4 regions of the Clostridium sp. DMHC 10 genome follow, and region 4 is predicted to be linked to each of the others. Evidence: riboswitches for the same ligand, from Rfam matches in the RefSeq annotation. Region 4 holds a riboswitch; each other region holds the start of a gene.

Evidence for each region. A riboswitch is a leader RNA that binds a small molecule or an ion and turns the genes downstream of it on or off. The one in region 4 is predicted to bind thiamine pyrophosphate.
Region 1: it holds a riboswitch for thiamine pyrophosphate, as region 4 does, so the genes downstream of both, thiD (bifunctional hydroxymethylpyrimidine kinase/phosphomethylpyrimidine kinase) here and thiC (phosphomethylpyrimidine synthase ThiC) in region 4, are expected to answer to the same signal.
Region 2: it holds a riboswitch for thiamine pyrophosphate, as region 4 does, so the genes downstream of both, thiT (energy-coupled thiamine transporter ThiT) here and thiC (phosphomethylpyrimidine synthase ThiC) in region 4, are expected to answer to the same signal.
Region 3: it holds a riboswitch for thiamine pyrophosphate, as region 4 does, so the genes downstream of both, thiS (sulfur carrier protein ThiS) here and thiC (phosphomethylpyrimidine synthase ThiC) in region 4, are expected to answer to the same signal.

Annotation. Positions count from the first base shown of each region.
Region 1 covers NZ_LGVB01000015.1:1,417,567-1,423,846, forward strand. The annotation lists gene thiE (thiamine phosphate synthase) at 319-951, opposite strand; gene thiM (hydroxyethylthiazole kinase) at 938-1,756, opposite strand; gene cytX (putative hydroxymethylpyrimidine transporter CytX) at 1,714-2,949, opposite strand; gene thiD (bifunctional hydroxymethylpyrimidine kinase/phosphomethylpyrimidine kinase) at 2,942-3,748, opposite strand; TPP riboswitch at 3,900-3,998, opposite strand; gene AGR56_RS08835 (type I phosphomannose isomerase catalytic subunit) at 4,116-5,105, opposite strand; gene AGR56_RS08840 (DUF2971 domain-containing protein) at 5,205-5,840, opposite strand; gene AGR56_RS08845 (thiamine phosphate synthase) at 6,114-6,280, opposite strand, start outside.
Region 2 covers NZ_LGVB01000006.1:7,808-14,087, forward strand. The annotation lists gene AGR56_RS00655 (hypothetical protein) at 1-462, opposite strand, end outside; gene AGR56_RS00660 (MBOAT family O-acyltransferase) at 474-1,766, opposite strand; gene thiT (energy-coupled thiamine transporter ThiT) at 2,920-3,549, opposite strand; TPP riboswitch at 3,603-3,706, opposite strand; gene AGR56_RS00670 (methyl-accepting chemotaxis protein) at 3,783-5,765, opposite strand; gene AGR56_RS00675 (hypothetical protein) at 6,063-6,280, opposite strand, start outside.
Region 3 covers NZ_LGVB01000015.1:1,425,390-1,431,669, reverse strand. The annotation lists gene folP (dihydropteroate synthase) at 1-162, opposite strand, end outside; gene AGR56_RS08880 (HD domain-containing protein) at 172-657, opposite strand; gene AGR56_RS08875 (HAD-IIIA family hydrolase) at 972-1,508, shown strand; gene AGR56_RS08870 (PEP/pyruvate-binding domain-containing protein) at 1,779-4,106, opposite strand; TPP riboswitch at 4,296-4,403, shown strand; gene thiS (sulfur carrier protein ThiS) at 4,516-4,710, shown strand; gene thiF (sulfur carrier protein ThiS adenylyltransferase ThiF) at 4,711-5,511, shown strand; gene AGR56_RS08855 (thiazole synthase) at 5,531-6,280, shown strand, end outside.
Region 4 covers NZ_LGVB01000015.1:1,239,296-1,245,575, forward strand. The annotation lists gene dltB (D-alanyl-lipoteichoic acid biosynthesis protein DltB) at 1-73, opposite strand, end outside; gene AGR56_RS21645 (hypothetical protein) at 70-480, opposite strand; gene AGR56_RS07855 (AMP-binding protein) at 467-1,597, opposite strand; TPP riboswitch at 1,810-1,917, shown strand; gene thiC (phosphomethylpyrimidine synthase ThiC) at 2,012-3,325, shown strand; gene AGR56_RS21650 (hypothetical protein) at 3,729-4,115, shown strand; gene AGR56_RS21655 (DUF2161 family putative PD-(D/E)XK-type phosphodiesterase) at 4,093-4,467, shown strand; gene AGR56_RS07870 (aminoglycoside 6-adenylyltransferase) at 4,726-5,598, opposite strand; gene AGR56_RS07875 (hypothetical protein) at 5,770-6,280, opposite strand, start outside.

The sequences.
Region 1 (6,280 bases), 180 kb from region 4:
TTGGATACTTCCCATCCTAAAAATAACATAACACAAATTCTTCATATATACAATAATATCTATTACTTTTATATACTTTACATACAAAATATGTTATAATTATTTAAACTGAACATTCGGTACTAAATCTAAGGAGATGATAAAAAATTAATGAATAAACCAAATGCACGTGAAAGAATTTTACAAGCAGCAGTTAAAATATTTGCAGAAAAAAGCTGAGAATTTACCAAGTCGCATGAAAAACGTTTATTACGAGTTTGGCGAAAAAAATGCAGACTTAGTAAGAGTAATTTTTATAGATTCTCTAAAAAGAACAAGTTACTTCGTAATATTTCTAACAGCTGCTTTTAAATTCTCTGCTGCTTTTCTAATATCCTTTTTCCCTAGTATTGCTGAAACAACAGAAATCCCAGCAATTCCTGTATCTGAAAGTTTATCTACATTTTCTTCACTTACACCACCAATTGCAACAACCGGGATATCAACTTTTTGTACTATTTCCTTTAAGGTTTCTATACTTACGTCTTCCGCATCATTTTTAGTTCCTGTTGGGAAAATTGCCCCTACTCCAAGATAATCAGCACCATCCTTTTGTGCCTTTAAAGCTTCTTCTACATTATGAGCTGAAACCCCAAGTATTTTATCCGTACCAATTATCTTTCTTGCAATATCACAAGGCATATCACTTTGTCCTACATGAATACCAGCTGCATCAACTGCTAATGCTATATCTAATCTATCATCAATTATAAGTGGTACATTGTATTTATCCGTAACTTTTTTAACATTTATTGCAGTATTGTAAAAATCCATAGTCGAAAGATTTTTTTCCCTTAATTGCACAAGTGTAGAACCACCAAGTATGGCCTGCTCCACAGCCTTTTCTAACTCAATATTGCAAAGCAGACTTCTCTCTGTTACAAGATATAGACTATAATCAATTTTCTTCATTAACCTTGCCCCTTTTCACAAAATCTTCACCCGAAATATTAAAAACTTCATCTATAAGTTTTACTCTGAAGCTTCCGCTGCCTTCATTCTTTGTAAGTTTTTCATGTGCCTTCTCTCCAGACATACTCATAGTTAAAATTCCTGCAGCAGCTGCCAACAGATAATTTTTAGTTACGCCACAGTATGTACCAACAAGCGATGTAGTCATGCATCCTGTTCCGGTAACAGTTGTAAGCATCTTAGTTCCATTTTTAAGAACTATAACTTTATTTCCATCAGACACATAATCATCTACTCCAGTAATTGCAGCAACTGTGCTTAGACGTTTAGCGCAGGTTTTTGCTATTTCCTTTGCATCATCTGTAAGAGTTTCTTCTGAATCAACACCCTTTGAAACTGCCTTCATACCGCATAATATTTTGATTTCTGCTAAATTGCCTCTAATTACAGCAAACTTAATTTCCTTTATAAGTCTTAAAGCAGTTTCCTTTCTATATGGTGTTGCTCCTACTCCAACAGGATCTAATACCACTGGAATTCCAATTTTATTTGCTCTTTTACCGGCCTTTATCATAGCTTCTATGGTTCTACTATTTAATGTACCAATATTAATCACAAGACTTGAAGCTATAGAAACCATATCCTCTACTTCATTTTCATCGTCTGCCATTACTGGTGAACCGCCGACAGCTAAAACTATATTTGCACAGTCATTTACTGTAACATAGTTAGTTATATGATGTACAAGAGGTTTCTTCTCCTTTACGCTGCATAAAAGTTCTTTGAGTTTTTCATTAATTTCCATTTGTTTATATACCTCCAACTAATAAAATATAGTATTCCTGTTATCACCATGCTTGGAAGTGTTGCACCAAATATAAAATCTAACTTAATAAATAAGTAATAAGTTGCTACTCCAATTACCCATACTATAGCTGAACCTATGTTTAATAGCAGTTTATCCTCTATTTTCGTCTGCTTTTTTATTATGAAATAATCTGTTAAAAGCACTGCAAATAATGGAGCAAAAACTGAACCTATTGCATAAAGAAAGCTCGTATAATTGTCCATGTTAACTAATAATGATGCTGCTGTTCCTATTATTGTTATAACTATAGCCGCAGCCTTTTCATTAAACCTTGGCATTATATTTAAAAATGTAACTCCAGCTGAATATGCATCCATAAATGTGGTTGTTACTGTTGAAAGCACAACAATTCCAAAAGCCGATATTCCAAGATTTGCAGCAAGCATCATAGCCGAAGGATCAGGATTTTTTGAAACAATTGCTGCTCCAAGACCTATAATGAACATCCACGAACTTCCAACAAAATATCCTAAAAGGCTGCCAAAAGCACCGTCTTTTTCATTTTCTGCAAATCTTGTATAATCTGCAACCATAGGAAGCCATGAAACAGGCATTGCTATTACAAGTTCAAGAGCACTTCCAAAAGACATATTGGTACCTACTGGTTTTGAAAAAAGCTTGCCACTTCTAAAAACAACCCATCCAAGTACAAGTGTAAGTGCAAACAAAAGCACTACTGCTAAAGTGTTAATCTTTTTAAATCCAGTCATTCCAAAAGCTATGACCAATATAATAAGCACTGCTGTAAATACACTCCACAGAGGAATATTATTTATGGACCACATTGTTTTACTTATTAAATTTAAAGACTGAGCACATGAATTTATCATAACTGCTGTCCATCCAAGAAGCTGAAGCACATTTAATATTGAAAACAAATATGTACCATACAAGCCAAACGATATTCTTGTAGAAGTAATTGCAGGAACCTTTTCACGAGTACCGATTATACCTGCAAATATAAATATTGCTGTACCAATAAGGTGTCCAAGTATTATTGCAATTAACCCTTTTTTAAAACCTAAAGCTGCTATTGATCCCCCCGTTAAAATTTCAGCTATAGAAATAGCAGCACCACACCATAAAAGTGCAAAGTCCCAAAAATACATTTTCTCTTTAGTTTTACTCATAGTTCAATCCAGCCTTTTTATATAATTCATAAAAATGATTAGTTGGTCCTGAGCCATGTCCTATAGCAAGTGAATGTTCTATGGCAGTTGTTATGTACTTTTTAGCATTTTTTACAGCTTCCTTTATGTTCATTCCAAGTGCTAAATTTGATGCTATAGAAGAAGAAAGCGTACAACCTGTTCCATGAGTATTTTTTGTGTTAATCCTTTGATTTTCTAAATAAACAAATTCTTTTCCATCATATAAAACATCTGTAGCATCCCCTGTTAAATGTCCCCCTTTTACAAGTACATTCTTAGGTCCCATGTTATACATTATTTTTGCTGCTTTCTCCATATCCCCCATAGTTTTAATTTTAATACTAGCTATTATTTCTGCCTCTGGTATATTAGGAGTTACAACTGATACAATTGGTATAAGTTCTTTTATAAGCGTCTCAACAGAATTTGGGTTCATAAGTGAATATCCTGATTTTGATACCATAACAGGGTCCAAAACAACATTTTGTGGTTTATACTTTCTTAGTCTCTCAGAAACCACCTTTATACCCTCAATTTCAGATATCATGCCTATTTTTATTGCATCAACTTCAATATCATCAAAAATAGCATCAATTTGCTTTCCTATAATATCTGGACTTATATTCTGGACATCAATAACTTCCTTGGTATTTTGAGCTGTGACTGCGGCTATTACACTCATTCCAAAAACTCCATGAGCAGAAAAGGTTTTTAAATCTGCTTGAATGCCTGCACCGCCGCTAGAATCAGATCCTGCAATTGTTAATACTTTTTTCATAGGTAAACTCCTCCTATATTCTTCTTGTATCTCGGAGGGAAATGAAATTAGAAATGACATTGAATACATTTCAATTTAGATACATTCTTAATGAAATTATCCAAATAAAAAATGCTTACTTTTTAGGTAAGCATTTATTTCAAATAAAAATACATAAATTCACTTTGCTCCCTACGGTAGTTTTAACTACTTCAAGTTCAAAGGGTCAGGTTTTAACCTTCTCAACCAAATGGTTCCCCCGCAATACAATAATTTATTAAATTTTAAAATACGACTTAATTATATACACAAATATATAAAATTGTAAAGCTTTATTCAAAATTTCACATTAAAATTTAAATACAATCTGATAACACTTCTGAATTTTTTAATATCTTATCTCTCTGAGTATTTCTTTTTGAACCTTTTCAACATCAGGAACATAGCTCTTTAAAAGTTTCATGCTTCCTTTAAATGTGTAACTTCCTGTAGCTGCGGGTATTAAAATACTATCTCCATATTTTATATTTTCACTTTCGTTGTTATTTTCTCCATATAAAAGTTGTCCTTTCCCATCAACACATGTGAATATATAAAATCTCTCTTCATCACTTTTTTCTGTAAGTTCATCTTTAAAATCATATAATTCAAGTGAAAAATCTCTTCCAAGACAAAGATAAGTTTTTTCATATCCATCTTTTTTAACTTTTATTCCTTCACTTTTTTTACCACGAAGGCTTAAATCTATTACATCAAGAGCTTTTTTAACATGTATTTCTCTACCCCTATTATAATCAGAAACCCTATAAGTAGTATCACTATTCTGCTGAATTTCTGCTATTATAACTCCCTCACCTATAGCATGAATCATACCACTTCTTACAAGGTATACATCTCCCTTTTTAACCGGAATTTTATTCATGTATTCATCTAGTTCATCTTTTTCAAGAGCCTCTTTAAGTTGTTCTTTAGTACAGTTTCCCTTTGTTCCAACGACTAAATTAGCACCTTCAAAAGCCTCAACAACATACCAAACCTCAGTTTTTCCCATGTCGCCCTCAACTCTTTTGGCATACTCGTCATTAGGATGAACTTGAACAGAAAGCTTATCTTTAGCATTTATTAATTTTATAAGAAGCGGAAACCAATCTGGACTTATCTTTGTTCCTATAAGCCTGCTTCCTTCTTCCTTTATCAAAACATCAAGCCTTTTACCTTTAAATTCACCATTCGCTACAATACTCGTTCCATTTTTATGGCAAGCAACATCCCAACTTTCGCCTATATTGCCATCTGGGAGATTATCTCTAAATTGTTCTAAGTCCCTTCCGCCCCATATTTTCTCATAGTATAAATTTTCGAATTTTAATGGATACACAACAAAATCCTCCTTATAATATGCCTGTTATTTTAAATTTTTAATAAAATTATTTAAAGTATATTTGCTTATATAAACCATATTATAAGTTGTATACATTTATTTATCAATACATATGCTTTTAAAATTAAATAATTTAGTATTTGTTTTCTCTAACTTATATATAGGACAATTTATAGAATTATGAGCTAATTTCTTTATGAGCTCTACATTTTTACTGCTGCAATTTAGTCCCAAATATAGTGCACTTGGTTTTATTGGAAATTTAACATTTTTACGTATTTGCTTATCTTTGAGTATTATTCTCCATTCTTTTTCATAATTCCAGCTTATATGTTTTATTTGCATCATAAAGAAAAGCATATATGCTGCATCTTCTGTTTTATCATTAATGAGGTCTTTTAAAATATTAGTTATATCATATCTTTCAGTTTGATACACTATAGGAAATAAATATTTTGAAAATCTATTCGTATAACTAACTTTGGAAAAATCATATTCTGCACACATTCCCTCATGATTTCCAGCATAATGTGTCCACATAGGCATACTATTAATCTCCTCAGAAAAACAACAAATCTTAACGTCCTTTTTAAACGAATTAATTAGTTTTGAAACATCAATGTCCTTTAAATATTTTTTAATTTCTCCTTCATCAAAGCATATTCCACATGAATCAAATGGATCATTAAAGTCATCTGGATTTGAAAACCAAAGTTCACTATTTATAAGCATGTTTATTTTTTCCTCATTTATAACTTCATATTTATATAATTTTTTAGGAAGGTTATTATATTTTAGCTCATATGCCTCATCTTTTTTTTTTCCTGCGAAAAATAACTTTTTTATATTCTTCTATCCATTCCAAAATATTTTACTCCTTAATATAAATTAATATTTAGTTTTTCCATAATCAACTTATATTATTAATTTGAGCTATATTTCAAAACAAAAAAAGCGGAAATGATAATCATCTCCACTTTTTTTTTAATTAAAACATAGCCTTAATTAAATTTCTCTTAAAAGCTTTTCCACAACTAAAGGTTCCTTCATCGCAGAGGACATTATAGCCACACCTTTAGCACCCGCTTCAATTACATCTCTTACATTTTTTTCACTAATGCCTCCAATGGCAATTACAGGCACAGCTACTTTAGCCGCAATTTTCCTAATAT
Region 2 (6,280 bases), on a different contig from region 4:
TATATAACTAATTCTTGTCTTAAATGGTATGCAATTTTCAATAGCATCAAGCTTATTACGAGAAAATTTCATATTATCAAGTACATTTCTTATATAACCTTCATCACCATATTCATCTGTCAATCCTAAATAGTAAAGATCAACTACCACTATAGGATTTTTATGAACTTTTAAAACTTCCTTTAATAAATAATATGTAACATCTATAGGCTGACCACCTGTTGCATAATTATAACTTGTTATTCCATATTGATGCCATAAAACATTTGGATCAATACCGCCATTCATATGGCTTGACCCCATTAACACTACATCGTAGCTATCATTAGTGTTCTTGTATAATCCATCAATTAATTTACCTCTTTGACTTGTTTTTACCACAAATATAGAATTTACAATAATCATAATAAAAATCAATAATACAACAAAAGTTAAACCTTTTATAATTACTTTTTTAACCACAGGTATTCCTCCTAAAATTGAAAATATATAAACTGCTGAGGATTGTATTCAGGTCCATAAACTCCAAATATTATTATAATTACCACAATCGCTAAATATACAGACCATCTTGCTGCTATGTTTTTATCCTTCAGTTCTTTGTATAAAATATTCTTCCTCTGTAAAAAGTTCACTGCAAGAATTACAGCTATACCAAGCAAAGAAATGATAAACTCTTTATAAGTAAGTCCTAAATTATAAAGAGAACCATCTGTAAATACCCAAGGATTAAAATAAAACATATTTTTTATTAACTTAACAGCTGTTGAAAGGGTATTAGCTTTAAAAAATATCCATGCAAAGTCCACAAGTATAAAAGTTATTAAAACTTGAGAACATTTATACCAAATAGCCTGATCATTAATTTTTAATTTTTGTACCACTTTATTTTTTAATGGCTCTAAAATCTTTTCTACAACTTGATAAACTCCATGTAAAGTTCCCCAAACTATAAAATTTAAAGCAGCTCCATGCCATAGTCCACTAACAATAAATACAATCATAATATTTCTATAATTTTTTATTTTACTGCACCTATTGCCACCAAGTGGTATATAAAGATAATCCTTGAACCATGAGCAAAGTGTAATATGCCATCTCCTCCAAAATTCTCTCACTGATTTTGAAAAATATGGTCTTTCAAAATTTCTTGTAAGCTCAAAACCTAAAACTCTTGCTACTCCTATTGCCATATCTGAATATCCTGAAAAATCGCAATAAATTTGAAATGTAAAGAATATAGATGCAATAACTACATTGAATCCCTTATAAGTATCCGGATTAGAAAACACTGTATCTACTAATTTACTTAACCTATCTGCAACTACTAATTTTTGAAAAAGACCCCACAAAATTAAAAGTAACCCACTTTTTACTTTTTCATAATTAAATGAATGTTTTGCTTCAAATTGACTAAGCATATGTTTTGCTCTTTCTATAGGTCCTGCAAGCAATTGAGGAAAAAATGCTATAAACAGTGCATACTTGGCCAAATTTTTTTCTGCTTTTATTTTCCTTCTATACACATCTATAATATATCCTACTGCCTCAAAGGTATAAAATGATATGCCTACAGGTAATGCAAGTCCTAATTTAGGCATATTTATATAAATATGCACTGAAGCAAGTGCTTGCTTGGCAATATCCATAAAAAAATCATAATATTTGAACAAAAATAAGAACCCTATATTACATAAAATACTTCCTATTAAAACACTTTTTTTTACTTTTTCACTTTGCTTTTTATCCGATGCTTCAATAAGCAATCCACTTAAATAACTGATAAATGTTGTTCCCAAAAGTAATATGATATATTTAGGATGAGACGTTTGAAGGTAAAAGTAATAGCTTGATATAAGAATCCATATCCATCTTACTTTATGTGGTATTATGTAGTAAACAGTAGTTACTAAAAAAAGAATACTAAAAACTCTAATGAATTAAATTGCAAATTAAACACCTAATTTCTACATCAATATTTAAATTATGACTTTTTATGGTTTAAAAATTTTATCCTATGTAGCCCAATATTATTTTATTTTATATTTATGAATTAAAGATTACATAATTAATAACAAATTGATAACAAACTGATAACAAATTGATAACACAATTCTTAGCTTACCACTTTAAAAATTAAAAATCAACTGCTTATATAACTTCTATAATTGATTTAAAACACAGCTTACAGCTTATATTGGGACCTATACTTTTGGCAAAAGTAAAGGCATCTATAGTTTTAACTTTGATGCTTTATTAGGCAAGCCTAAAAATCTAAAATTTAGTAGCAAAACTTGAAAATCCAAGATACCTAATTATAAAATAAAAATAATACTCATCTTTATTCTGTATTAAGCTCAGGAAATATTGATGGTTGTGCTTCCTTTTCAATAGATGAAAATGAGGACTATCTATTCACTGCTGCATTGTAGCTCCTGATAATAATTATATATGCATAAAATTTTTATAAAGCATTGTCAAGCATTTTTGAAAATGTCCCAAAAAGTTTTAATTATTAGCACCAGCTTTTGCTGGTGCTTTATTGATGGTATAAAACTATTTTAAGGTATGACATGATATAGCTATTAAATTCTATTGCCTAACCATGTTTACAGTGCATTTTTCGTAGAGAAACGGAGAAAAATTTTCCTTGCTTTTTAGCTCTGCGAAGGAACATCATTGAAGGAATAGTTTAAATAAAATTTTATAAATCTTAGTGGCAAATTGTTAAAAGCTTTAGAGATTTCAATCTGTTTGAGCATTTTTTCAGCTAGTTATTGAAAGCTCTTAAGATTTTAACAATTTGACGCTTAGATTTATTAATTTTATTTAATATTCCAAGATGATGTTTCTTCGCAATATTTTTTAAATCATGATTTAACAATTTTTAGTGCGATTGCCCCTTTTATTTATAAACGGTTAAACCGCATGATTTTTTACAGCTATAGAATACAATTGTTTTACTGGAAGTACAGCCATAATTACAAGGCATATTGCTCCTTCAATTGCTAGGAAACCACCATTTACTAAAAATGAATATACAACTGGTGATTGTCCCTTAGGAGCATAACTTCCAAAGAACACTACCCCAGAAATAAAGTGACATATAAATCGTCCAAAAACAGCAACTATAGTTGCAACAATTTTTTTATCTTTAAAATATCCTGCGAGTCCAAGTGCCATAAATGGAAGTGGGTAATCAAATAAAACCTGTACAGGTTGAAGAATATAAGGATCCATTATAAGTGTAATAATTCCGTAAAGAAAGCCCGTTAAAAATCCAACTTCAGGACCATAGAAAAGTGCCATTAAAAGAATTGGTATCATACTTCCTAACGTTACGCTTCCCCCTTGTGGAAGATGATAAATTCTAAATACTTTAAGCACAGTTGCAAGAGCTAAAGCTATACCTATTTGCGCTATCATGTGAGTATCAAGTTTTACCTTTCTCACCTTTATAGCCACTACTACAAGTATTATTAAAGCAAGAAGTGCTGCGAGCGATGTCGGGTGTTTTAATATTTCCTCCATATTTTTTGAAAAAGACATAAAAAAAACCTCCTAAAATTCGTGCTTAGGAAGACCTTTCGAAAACAATCGTTATATTACAATAATTGCTTCCCTACGCTGGTATTATCCAGATCAGGTATAAGGGTTATAAAGCAAAACTTTATATCTCAGCCTAAAGGCACCCCTAGCACTTTATTAATTCATATTATATTATACTCTTTTTTGTATTATTTTAAAGCACCATTTTTTTAAGACTTTTCTATTTTAAATTTTTACTTACAAAACATCTTAAAGCCTGCTGCCATTGCACTTAATTCTTCTGCACTAGCCGAAAGATTTTCAATTACTCTTGATTGTTCCTCTGCTGCTTTTGCTACTTCCGTGGTGTCATTAGCAGTATTTTTTGCTGTCTCAGCAATAGAAGATGTAAGTTCTACTATAAGCTTAGAATTATTAACTTCATCCTCCGTTATATCTACTGTATTGTCAACTGCTTTGGTTATATCTTGAACGGATTTTATTATGTCTTTAAAGGATTCATCAGTTTTGCTTACAGCTATAACGCCATTAAGTACAGTTTTCTTTCCGATTGCAGCTGATTTAACTGCCTTATCTATTTGCTCAACCATCTCAATTATAAGATTACTTATTTCACTAGCATTTGAGCTTGTCTGCTCTGACAAATTTCTTACTTCTTCAGCTACTACTGCAAAACCCTTACCATGTTCTCCTGCACGTGCAGCCTCTATTGCGGCATTTAATGCTAATAAATTTGTTTGAGAAGACACAGCATTAATTGTGTCTACAATACCTCCAACCTGCTGTGACAATTTATGCAGCACATTTAATATATTTTCAGTTTCAGTTGTAAATTTGCTTATATCCTTAATTGTCATAACTGTGTTTTCAAGTTTTATTCTTCCCTCTTCCGCCGTTTTTCTAGTATAATCAGAATTTTTCTTTGATTCTAAAGCCTTATCCTCCGCAACTTTTACAAGGTTTGATAATTCATTAATAGCCTTAGAGGTTTTAACAACTAGCTCGTTTTGTTCATCAGCATTGTTTGATACCTCCTGCATACTTGAATTAACTTGCTGATTCGACGCACTTATTTCTTCACTTGAAGCAGAAAGTTCTTCTGAAGAAGCTGCAAAGTTTCCTGCACTTTCCCTTATCTTGCTTATTATCTCAGACTGATTTTTAATCATTTTATTGAAATTTTCTCCTAATGCCTGAAGCTCATCCCCAGTATTTATGTCGGCTTTAACTGTAAGATCCCCATTTCCTGCTGTATTCATAAGTCCCATCAACTTCTTTATTGGAGCTATTATCCCCTTATTAGTTATTCTCAAAGCAAGTAAAACGCATATTACAGCAGCTACAATAGCTATTACTACTGTTCCAATTTGAATTAGTTTTAAGGTCTCCATACTTTCATTGTAATTAGCTACAGCAACCACTGACCAACCATTTACGGATTCAAAATAAACCCTCTCTTTACCCTTTTCATCAGTATACGTCCCAAAACCACTCTTACCACTTTTCATTTTAGCTACAAGTGCTTTTAATTGAAGATTTGGAGTATTAGATAAATTTTGTATAAAATTTTTAGTCTTATCTGGACTATACAGGATAATCCCTGTTTTATCGATCATGTACACATAACCTTTTTTACCTATTTTTATATTTGAAACATATTTTGATATATCCTGAAACTTTATTGTACCTATTACAGTTCCAACTATGTGATTGCCTTGTTTTAAAGGATACGCAATAGCAATTACATTTTCACCAGTAATTTCGGATATTTTTAATTCACTTCTTGATGGCATGCCATGCAGCGCATCTTTTATATAACCATCCCTATTAAGAACAATCTTTGCGTTTCTAATATCATTATTAACTATCTCCTGACCATTAATATCTGTTACAGCAAGCATTTCTATTTCGTCTCCATTTTGATTTTCTAAAGCTGCAAGATATTCATAAACCGAGTCTCTTGCACTCTCATCTCCACTTGCAAGAGCAGCAAGCTGAGGATTATTACTTAGCTGTTGAATATACTTACTCGCAGACTCTATATCCGCTCCTATGGCACTAGAAGCCCTATCTGCTGTGGCTCGAGTTAATTCATCCATTTTATCATTTAGTGATCTTGATGCCATAAATTCTGAAAATACTCCAAGTATTATAAGTGGTATAAATATAAACACAAGAAATAATAAAATCAGCTTGTTCTTTAAACTTTTTTTCATCTATGTTCCCCCCTATAACTTTAGTAATTCGTTTTGTATGAATTCTATTTTATTAATAATGTCGCATATTTTTTTAATAATAATAAATATATTTGTCTTATTTTTTACCATAATGTTTATATTATTACTATTATAAGATAAAATCAAAAAAATGCCATATAAAAAATGCGTAATAATAAATTATCACGCATTTTTCTAAAATTACTTTTAACTTTTAGGCTTTGCTTTAAATGAGTACTGATTCCTACACTTATTTAATTCCTGCACTTTGCATTTCCTCTCCAACAATTCCAGCAATCACTCACCAATTTTACGTTTATATATCTTTTGCAGTTTATTGAGTATATATTTTCTCTTAATACTATCATTTAAATTTTTGTAGATTTTTTGCCACTCTCTTTTCATTCTTCTGGCTTCTTCACTTTTACTACTGTTTATAATTATATTTTTCATATATTTATCATAATTTTTAAGGTAATCTAGATCTACTTTCTCTAAAGTTTCAAATATAAACT
Region 3 (6,280 bases), 190 kb from region 4:
TATTATATCTGCACCTTCATCAATCATTTCTTTTGCATGTTTTAGAGCTGACTCTATATTGTTAAATTTTCCTCCATCAGAGAAGGAGTCAGGTGTTACATTTAAAATTCCCATTATGTAAGTTCTTTTTCCTATAATAAAATTTTTATTTCCAATTAGCATGCTTTCACCTCAATATGTTATATTAAAATTTTTTTTATCATCATTCCAATTACATTCTTTAATCGCTTTACAGTTGAAGCATTTCCTTGAGAGCTTATCGCTTTTATAAAGTAGTGAACTTAAAGTTGAAACTTCAGTTTTTTTTCTGTGATTTTTTATCGCATCAGTTATTAAAATTATTTCAGCTTCATCAAAATTAGAAGCTTTTAAAATTTCCACAGCAAGTTTTGCACTTGCATCATTGTGTGGAATACCACTTTCGTACTGCTGCCATTTGCCAATGTCGTGTAAAAGTGCGGCAGCATAGATTATGTCTTTTTTCAAATTTAGCTTTTCTTCAAATGATATTATATATGCAATCCTAGCAACATCTAGAAAATGATTCAGGTTGTGATGGCAAAATTTTCTATATTTTTCTAAACTTTTATTTTTACTGAGATATTCATTAAATTTATCATTATGAAGTATTAAATTTATTCTATCATTTGTATTCATAGTTAACTCCTATAGAGATGTTTTTTAATATTATATCATAAAAAATATTATATTCAGTAGATATAGAATCTTTTCGTAAAATTTTAAATTAATAAAATAACCTAAATAAATATATCAAATTACATATATTAATATAATAATATTAAAAGTATAGATTATAGGGACGGATTGTAATATAATAATAAGTGTAAACAAAATGAAATTATTACAATTAACATATATTTGCAAGTTAAATTATACATGGAAATATAATTGATCATTTTTCTATGTAAAAATAGATAGTTTAAAAATATGCTAATAATGAGGTTGCGGTTATGGGAAATAAAATTAAAGCGGTATTTATTGATAGAGATGGAACTATGGGAGGAGGCAGCGAAGTAATTTATCCTGGTGACTTTAAGTTATATTCATTTACAAGAGAGGCTTTTAAAATACTTAAACGTCATAAAGTTAAAATTTTTGCATTTACTAATCAACCTGGAATTTCACTTGGAAAAGCTACAATGGGGAGTTTTGTAGAGGAGTTGTTAGGTTTTGGATTGGATAATGCATATATATGCCCTCATAGTCCTAAAGAACATTGTAATTGTAGAAAACCTGAAGCAGGATTACTTTTAAAAGCATCAACTGAATACAAATTGGATTTTTCAGAATGTATGGTGATTGGTGATAGATTAAGTGATATGCAGGCAGCTGAAAAGGTAGATTCACATAAAATATTAGTAAGAACTGGTGTTGGAATTAATTCTTTAAAAGCAAACAAAAAGCATGAAGAAAACATGCAAATTGATTATTTAGCTAAAAATCTTTTGGATGCTGTAAAATGGATGGTAGTAGAAAACTACCTTTAGAGCAGAGTACAAAGTACAGATGACAGAGTACGGTGAAGGATGATTTTTCTACGCTATCGCTTCAAAAAATCTAAAACTTAATGCTTGCGCATGACATAAAATATAGTGTTCAGCGCAGCTGATACTATTAAGTTCTAAGATTTACCTAAGAGAAGCGAAAGGTAAATCCACCTTCACTGTACTTTGTACTCTGTGATTTGTACTCTGAGTCAAAAACAAATTTATCAGGATATATTTGTTTTTGACTTTACGTGTTTCAAGTTGCAAACTTCATCTAATTATAGTGACTTGTTTATTAGCACAATCTATTTTTAGGAGATTTGCAGTAGACCATTTCTTATATAGAGTTTCACCAGCACCTATAATTGCAGGAATGCCGAGTTCACCAGCTCTGATTGCCATATGAGAATTTATTCCACCATACATTGTGATAAATCCAGCAATGTCATGCAAAAATATCCAATCATATCCTGGATCTGCATTAGGAATCATTAGTATGCTATTTTTAAGATTTTCTCTAGAATTATCTATATTTTTAATTTTTGATATCACTGACTTTTGCGTAATAAAATTAGGTTCTGATTTTGGAACATGAAACGCTAAAATGTCATCACAATTTACTATAAGTGAAGGAAGTATAACTTGTTTTGTAATTTTATATGTTTTTTTACCTTCGCTTATACTATTAGCTAGAGTTAATTTTATATTTTTATTCGATGAATATAATTCATTTATGCAATTAATATTTGCGTATGAACAGTCTTCAACTGTAAAATCATTTTTCGAACCAAGCTGTTTAAATAGTGAAAGGGCATCACTTAAATTATGAGTAAATATAAATTTTGAATATTCTCTAAATTCTATAGAACTTTTAATAAAATCAAATAATTCTATACAATTGCAATTTAAATTATACTTTTTTAATAGTTTATTTATTTTAGATATTTGATTTGAAGATAACTGAAAATTTGTATTATTATAATTTTTGCTATTATTTGAAGTATTCCAATCAAAATATAATTCAGGATTTTCATCATATCGCAAAGAAAGAATATCATATGTTCCTGGTCTTAAATGGCCATATTTATTTAAAAATTCTTGTTTACTTATATGATTAAAGTCATATCTAATTTTAGAACCTACAGTATTAAGTGATTTCATAAAACCTTGATATTCATATTGGGACAAAATTCCATTATTAACAATAGAATTTAGTAATTCCATGGCTATAAATCCACATCGTGCTAATCCTGCAAATGGTAGAGCACCATATATACTACAATCTTTAAGTAACCAATATATTTTAGAGATTATGTCTAAATTGCTATTGTAAATTAATTCTCTACGTTTTTTTAATTCCATAATTTTTTTTATATCATTTTTCCATAGTTGATCACTTCCGCTTATAATGTTATTGGTTAGCTTTTGAAGACTATCACTTAATTCCTTACATTCATTCTCATTAAATCCTTTACATAAGAGATCATTAAGCTTTTTTTCTGTATCAAATGTGTAGCATGAGAATACTATTTTAAATTCTATTTTATCATGGTAGTTAGGAAATTTTATAAGCGAGTTTATATAATAGTTAACCAGTTTTTCACACAAGTTTTTTGACAAATTCGCTGGTAAAAATGAGTTGAAGCTTATTCGCAAGTCTATATACGGTAGTCCGTAAAAATCCATTAATAATGGAAAACCTATAACATTCTTATATCCATATTTATTTCTTTGATATGCCCAAATTTCATCTGTAATAATTTTTTTATAAAGGGATAATGCTAATGGTTTGGGTCTAATACCTATGATTTCAGCAGGATTCCAATCAGCCATTACACCATAAATAGTTTTATCTCCGTATAAATAAGGATGTCTTGAATTCAGTTGAGATATTTTTTGTCTTAATTCGTAAATAAATTTCTTGTTTTTATTATTCTGATTAGTTAAGCTTACAATAAGAGGTCTTACTTGAAAAAGGTATAAATTATAAGTGGCATCGAATGCAAATTCAATATCCAGTGAATCTGTAGAAAACAAAGTTTCAAGTTCTTTAATTAAATTTATAATTTTAAGAAGATTTTTATCTATATTAGGAACTATTTTTGAATATTTGTAATAATAAAATGTTTTTAAGTTATTAGTTTTACCAGCGGTGACTGAATCTGTAGCATATGTGTAATCATCATAGTTTATAACTATATAGTCACCACAAGAATTAGGATCTTTACTAAAAGCAACACCACTCATTTTTACATTTTTTAGCATAGGTTGAATGAAAAATTGATCTTTTAAATTTAAATATTTATAAGATTTTATAACTTTCAAAATTGCGGTGCATATTTGATTTTCACCAATGACGTTAGGTACTGAGAGAAAGCAACCGGCTAATGAATGGATTGAATTATCTTCAGATATGGAACTGCTTCTTACTATTAAAGGAATATCAATCCAATTCTTTTCTTTTACTAAATCAATTATTTTTTGACTATTGTTAATCCATTCACTTACTGTTAAACGTATTTGAGGAATAATTTTAGCGTTAGTAATAACTTTAGATAAATGTTCAAGTGTTTCAGATTTTGTACCAAAACTAATCATATTATTTCCTCCTTTAATGTTGAATGATTTTTATTTTTATATTATGTGTGATTGTAATTGTTATACAAATATTAACACATTATAATTTATGATACAATATTCTAAAATATTGTAGTAATGTTTCGTGTTTCACTTTATATATATTTGCAATTTTTTTCTTAATGTGATAAATTAAAAAGGTAAAATTTAATATTTTAACTGGGGAGCCTGTAGACAGGCTGAGAGTGGAATGTGATTCCAGACCCTCATAACCTGATTTGGATAATGCCAACGTAGGGAGAGTAGGTAGTTCATATTTAACATGAAATTCTGCGCAGAGTTTGTGTATTTATAATATGAAAGTAGTAGATTATGAGGGAAACAGTTTTGTTTCTCTTTTTTTATTTCCAAAAATAAGTGAGGTGGTACTTTGTTAGTAAATGGTAAAGAAATTAATTTTAAAGAAGGTATTACTGTTACACAATTATTAAATGAAATTAATGTTGACAAAGATAGAGTAGTTGTAGAAGTAGACATGGAAATAGTAGATAGAAATGAATATGATAAAAAAATGCTGTGTACATCCTCAAAAGTAGAAGTAATAAGATTTGTTGGGGGCGGCTAAGTGAAAATTTGCGTGAATGAAAAATTGAAGGACATTCCTTATGAAACTATGCTTTTTAGTCTTAAGAATGAAATAAAAGAAGATGCTGATGTTATTGTTTATAATGGTTTCATAATGAAAAATGACATTAAGCTTAAAGATGGAGATTGCATAGTATTTATAAAAAAAGGTGAAATTCCAAGTAAAGATGAAATGGAAGCGCAGCTTATGGCAAGACACACCCCTGAGGTTCATAATAAAATTAAAAAGTTTTCTATAGGGATTGCAGGACTTGGAGGACTTGGTTCAAATGCTGCTGTGTCACTTGCAAGAGTTGGAGTAGGAAAACTTTTATTAGTGGATTTTGATGTGGTTGAACCGAGCAATTTAAATAGGCAGCAGTATTTTATAAAGCACATTGGAATGAAGAAAGTAGAGGCCTTAAAGGAAGTAATATCTTGGTGCAATCCATTTGTAGAAGTAGATACGTTGGATACATTTATAAATAAAAATAATGCAGTAGATATTTTTAAAAATGTGGATATAATTATTGAAGCTTTTGATAATCCAGTTTCTAAAGCAGTACTTACAAATGCGGTGCTTACAAAGATGAGAGATAAGAAAATTATATGTGCTTCTGGCATGGCGGGATATTTTTCAAGTAATACAATACGAACAAAAAAGGTAAATAAAAATTTCTACTTGGTTGGTGATATGGAAAATGAAGCTAAACCAGGCGTAGGACTTATGGCACCAAGAGTATCTATTGCAGCAAATCATGAGGCAAATGCAGTGCTCAGAATAATAATGAATGAAGAATGAAAACGGAGGTTTTTAATAAATGGATGAACTTATTATAGGTGGAACTAAGCTTAAAAATAGGCTTTTTATTGGCACAGGAAAGCTTAGTTCAAATGAAATAATTCCGGAAATTATGAAAAAGTCAAATGCAGAAGTTATAACCGTTGCACTTAGAAGGGTAGATACAACTTCGGCAGAAAGTGATAATATACTTAATTTTGTAAATAAGAATTTAATACTTTTGCCAAATACATCGGGGGCTAGAAATGCAGAAGAAGCAATAAGGCTTGCTAGAATTGCAAAGGCAGCAGGATGTGGAAATTGGATTAAAATAGAAGTTATCTCAGATAATAAATACTTACTTCCAGATAATTATGAAACTATAAAGGCAACAGAAGCACTTGCAAAGGAGGGATTTGTAGTACTTCCATATATAAATCCTGATTTAATGGATGCTAGAAGACTTGTGAATATAGGTGCAGCTGCTGTAATGCCACTGGGAGCGCCTATTGGCACCAATAGAGGACTTAGAACTAAGGAAATGATAAAAATTTTAATAGAAGAAATAAATGAAGTGCCTATAGTTGTTGATGCAGGAATCGGTAAACCATCAGATGCAGCACTTGCTATGGAAATGGGAGCTGATGCTGTTCTCGTAAACACAGCTATAGCAACAGCTGATAATCCTGTTTTAATGGCAGAAGCATTTTCGCTTGCAGTTGAAGCAGGAAGAAAAGCATACACAGCGAAACTTGGTGCTGAAAGAGAATATGCTGAAGCTTCATCACCA
Region 4 (6,280 bases):
GACCAAGAACTATAGCAGGGACTAAAGAAACAAAAAGAATATAGAAAAATATACCGTGTTCAAAAGGCGTCATTTTAAGTCCTCCTGAAGAGATTTTCTATCTATTTTACCATTTGTGTTGATTGGAAATTTATTTAGTATTTTTATTTTTCTTGGAATCATATATGAAGGAAGTAATTTGCCAACATCATTTTTTATTTTCATAGCTACTTTAAATTCCTTTTCGTTAATATGTTTGTTTAGGGTGACAAAGGCTGCAATATATGTTACTTTATCTTCATGTTTTACAGGCAAAACAATAGCATTGCTTATGTAATCTAGCTTTCTTAGATTATTTTCAACATCCTCTAATTCTATTCTAAATCCATTTAATTTTATTTGAAAATCTTTTCTTCCGCAGTAGTAAAATACACAATCTTTTTTGTATGCTAAGTCGCCAGTTTTATAACCATGTTTAATACCAGCTTCACTTTGGGTAATGAAAAAAGTGCTTTTTCGTCATTTTCTCATTATTGTAATAGCCAATACTTACATTATCACCTATTACATATATCTCACCTTTTTCACCTTCCTTAACTTCTTTTCCAGTGTCATCAACCAGTATTACTTTCGAATTGCTCATACCATATCCTATAGGGATAGAATCTTTACTATGAAGCATATCTTTATTTACTTCTATAGCAGTTATTAAAACTGTGGCTTCTGTTGGACCGTATCCATTGATTATGGAAATATCTCCAAACCTTTCGTAAAGGGTTGAAACAAGCTTTTTTGATAGAACCTCACCGGCAAAAAACATCTTTTCAAGTTTTGGTAGTAGAGTTTTATTGAAACTGTTATCAACAACGCACATTTCAGCAAATGAAGGAGTAGATATCCACATTGCTACTTTAGAAATAGCTAAATTTTCAAATAGATCCTTGAAATTTGCAGTCATTTTTTTATCTATTACATATAATGTTTTTCCGAGAAGGAGACCAATATATATGCTTATTACTGATACGTCAAAAGAATAAGAAACTTGATTTAAAAAGACGCTTTTATCTTCACTAGTTTTGCAATATGGTAAAAACCATTCAATAAATGTTTTTAAAGCCTTATAAGTAATTTGAACACCTTTAGGCTTACCAGTACTTCCAGAAGTATATAGCATATAATAAACATCATTGTCTTTAATAAAGAATGCTTTAGCTGGTTTCAAACCAGAAAATTTATTGAAGATATCAATTAAATTTTCTGGTGATAGTATTTTACCTTGAAAGTTATCAATATCAATGTTTCCTATATTAATAAATAATTTTGGTTTGGAACTTTCAATAATATCTTTTATCCTGTCTTTAGGAAAGGTAGTGTCTATTGGAATATATGCATGTCCGGATTTGCTGCAAGCTAAGAATGAAATCAGCATTTCATGTTCTTTATGACCGTAAATAACTATAGGTGATTTGTCTTCCCCATAGTTTGATATTATATACTTTGCGAGTGCATCTGAACGCTTTTTTAATTCACCATACGTTAAAGTTGAATTTCTGTATATTTCGCAGATACTTTCACTATGCTCAATACAAACTTTGTCTATAGTATCAATTAAATTCAATAAAATCAATCCTTTCTATTGATACAATTGTGCAAACACAGTTATTATACTTCAATAAAGTTTTATTTTCAATATTAAGGAAAAAATGATACAATTATGTCATAATTGTATCAGTTCCGTAATGTTTTGTACTTGTATTGAAAAACAGATTTTAATTATTCAAAAACAGGAAATTAGTTTACAAAGAGAGAATATAATGTTAAAATTAAATAGTATTTTGCTAGAGGTGCCTTATAAACATAGGAAGGCTGAGAGGAGAAATCCAACTCTTTGAACTTGATGTAGTTAATACTACCGTAGGGAAGCAGAGCATTATTATGTTATGAATTTTAGAAGCTTACCCTTATTGGGTGAGCTTTTTTTAATTTTAATGTGCCTGCACTCAAAAATAAAATTGAGATAAGGAGAAATGTTATGAATTACACAACACAAATGGATGCTGCCAGAAAAAATATAATTACGGAGGAAATGAAAGTTGTCTCTGAGAAAGAGCGCATGGACGTTGAAAAGCTGAAGAATCTTATTGCAAAAGGAAAAATCGTAATACCTGCCAATAAAAATCACAAATCTTTAAGCGCAGAAGGTGTTGGAGAAGGACTTAAGACTAAAATAAATGTAAACTTAGGTATATCTAAAGATTGTGCAAATGTAGATATGGAACTTAAAAAGGTTAAAACAGCATTAAAAATGAAAGCTGAAGCTATTATGGATTTAAGTTCTTATGGAAAGACAGAAGAATTTAGAAAAAAACTTATAGAAATTTCTTCTGCAATGATAGGAACTGTTCCTATATATGATGCAGTAGGATTTTATGATAAAGAATTAAAAGATATAACAGCTGAGGAGTTTCTTAGAGTAGTTGAAAAACAGGCTGAAGATGGCGTTGATTTTATGACTATTCATGCAGGCATAAACAAAGAAACCGCTGAGGTTTTTAAAAGAAATAGTAGAGTTATGAATATAGTTTCAAGAGGCGGTTCACTATTATATGCCTGGATGGAGCTTAATAATAAGGAAAATCCATTCTATGAATATTTTGATGAGGTTCTTGAAATATGTGCTAAATATGATGTTACTATAAGTCTTGGAGATGCTTGTAGACCCGGTTGTATAAAGGATTCCACTGATCCGAGTCAAATTAAGGAACTTATTACACTTGGAGAACTTACTAAGAGAGCTTGGGAGAAAAATGTACAAGTTATGATTGAAGGACCTGGTCATATGGCTATTAATGAAATAAAATCAAATATGATTATAGAGAAGAGATTGTGCCATGGAGCGCCTTTTTATGTTTTGGGACCTATTGTCACGGACATAGCTCCAGGTTATGATCATATAACGAGTGCGATAGGGGGAGCAATTGCAGCTGCAAATGGTGCAGATTTTCTGTGCTATGTTACTCCAGCAGAGCATTTGAGGCTTCCTAACTTAGATGACATGAAGGAAGGTATTATAGCAGCTAAAATAGCAGCGCATGCTGCTGACATTGCAAAGAACATTAATGGAGCAAGAGAGTGGGACGATAAGATGGCAGAAGCAAGACAAAAGTTGGATTGGAATGCTACCTTTGAACTTTCAATAGATCCTGAAAAAGCTATAAGATATAGGAAGGAATCGACACCGGAAGATCCTGATACATGCACCATGTGTGGAAAAATGTGTGCAGTTAGAAATATGAATAAAGTTATGAGTGGAAAAAATGTGAACATACTCAGAGATGATAACTAAGAAAAATGCAAAGTAACAATGCTTCGTCACATTAAAAAGAATCCATAAATCTAAGTGGTTATTTAAAAAAAGTGGTTGCTTTGAGTTCAAGAAGGATAATGGGCAAGCCCAAGCCCCGTATATGTTTATACTCGCCTTTGGCTCAGACAGATTGAAATATCTAAGTATTTTATGATTTTTTTACCAAGATTTATTGGATTCTTTTTAAATTGCTCCTTCAGCACTATTACTTCGCTCCTACGGTAGTGCAAGGAAAAAATTCCTCCGTACCTACGGAGTTTTGGCGTGAATTTTTGTAACCAATTGAATTTTAATAAAATTGATTTTTGCTTAAGTAGCCTTTATGATAAAATTACTAATAAACGTTGAGGGATTTATAATATTTTAATCATGAGGTGTAATTATGATAAATAAAGAAAAAATACTAGAAGAAGATTTGTACAAGCCTATCCATGATTTCTTTGAAAAACAGGGGTATACAGTAAGGGCTGAGGTTAAAGACTGCGATGTTACGGCTATTAAAGATGATTTTCTTATTATAGTTGAACTGAAAAAGAATTTAACTGTAGAACTCTTGTCACAAGCAGTAAAAAGGCAGAAAATTTCCGAACTAGTTTATGTAGCTGTTCCAAAGCCAAAAAGGATGAAAGTAGATTCAAAATGGAAGGATATTTGTCATCTTATAAGGAGATTAGAACTTGGACTTATATTTGTGAATTTTAAGAGCAGCAAAACTTTTGTTGAAGTTGTCATAGAGCCAAAGGCATTTGATAGATCAAAAAAGTGTTAATGCAAATAAGAAAAAGAGAGCAGGTCTTATAAAAGAAATTAAAGGCAGAAATAAGGATTTAAATGTTGGAGGAACAAGGGGCAAAAAGCTTGTAACTTCTTATAGAGAAAGTGCAATTGAAATTGCTTGCTGCCTTGATAAATTTGGTCCTCTTTCTCCAAAGAAGCTTCGCGAAATAGGAACAGATTGCAAAAAAACCGTATCCATTTTATATAAGAATTATTATGGGTGGTTTGATAAAAAATCAAGAGGAGTTTATGAGTTAAATGAAGAAGGAAAAAAGAATCTTAAGGTGTATGAAGAACTAGCAAAGTACTACTATGAGAGAATTGATGAAATGAAAGTACACTAAATATAAAAATTGAGAACTAAATGCAGAGTAGAGAGTAAGGAGTAGAGTGAATGATGATTTTCTGCTTTCGCAGAAAATCTAAAACTTATTGCTGATGCCATTTCAAAATAATCCCATGTTATGTTCGTTCAGCTAACTGAACATTATACTGAGTTTTTATATAATTTTAGATTTATCTGACGAGAGTAAGATAAATCATCCTCCACTCTCTACTCTTGTTTTTAGTTCGCATTATTTTTAAACTGGAAAAGTTGTTTGTTAGTATATTTCTTTAGCATTCTTTGGCAACTTATGAATATCTTTTAAAAACTTTAAACTGTTATTTGCTTCAACTTCATTATATTTAACATTCATGCTGCAAGATACATCCTTAGCAATTTCGTTGAATAAGTCACACATAACAAAAACTGCTTTCCATATATCTTTTACATTTCCAGCTGGATAGGTTTTTAAAAATGCATCCCATTTATCGACTTCTAACCACCTGTACATGTATTTTCCTGATTTTCCAATACTAACGGAAAAATTTGTTTTGAAGCCTATGCTCCATTCCAGGAGGCATACCAATTGAGGACGAACACAGTAATTTATCATATCCATTACATATGGTATTTCTTCTCTCCATAATCCTTTTGCGACATTATTTAAGCACCACCAATATTCATTACAGGTATCAAGAAATTGATGCTCTGTTGGTCTTTTGACCCAATGAGTTTCATCAGTCTCTTCTGGAATATTAGGTAGACAGTTATCTTTATCAAGTAATATTCTGCAAAGCTTGTCTTCTTTAATTTCTTTTAAAGCATGTGATAATACACATACATGCAAATCTAAGCGATTTCCATCAGCAAATTGCATAAGCCATCCATAACAATCATCCATGTCATGCTCATAGTAACAATTTTCATCAGGATATTGCATATATAGTCGCTTTCCAAATTGATCAATCCAGTTCTTTTGCTCACGAAAGGATTTTGTTTCGCTGACAACATATACAATATCATAATCCTGAAAAATATCTTTTATAGCATTTGGATTTGTTCTTGAGCCTTCTATAAAAACTGCACGAATTCTTTCATCATTCTTTGCTGCATTTAATATTAAGTTAAACATTTCTTGTTCTGTGCGCATTTAAACATCCCCAATCTAAATTGGTTTTCTATTAAAGATAAACAGTCTGAAGATTTAAATTTATACTAACAAACTGGAAGTTGATTCAGAGCACAGAGTACAAAGTGCAGAGTACAGTGAAGGTGGATTTACCTTTCGTTTCTCTCAGGTAAATCTTAGAACTTAATAGTGTCAGCTACGCTGAGCACTTATAAAACTTATTGCACTGTTAAAACCACCTATAATTGACCTTCCTATACTACTAACAATACTCATAGCTCTTCCTGGAAGTCCACCCATAAAACTCATTAAGCCATTAAAAGCGTTTATACAAGTACTCTTAACTTGATTAAAATGTGTGGCAACATACCCAATAGCAGCACCAAAAGGTCCAAATAATATTCCAGCTATAATCGGTACAACAGTTCCAATATTATCTTTTATAGAATTAAATGCATTCACTGCAACATTTTTTATATTATTAAAAATGTTTTTTAAGAACCCTGAAATCTCATCCCAATGTTGATACAATAAAACACCTATGGCTATAACACCAGCTATTGCTATAATAACTAAGCCTATTGGGGATGTCAGTGCAGTAAAAGCTATGTTTACTACATCTTTAAATTTATTAATAAGCTCTATTGTTCCATAGAAGCCTTTTATGGCTAACGTTACGCCATTCCATGCAAGAGCAAAGCTA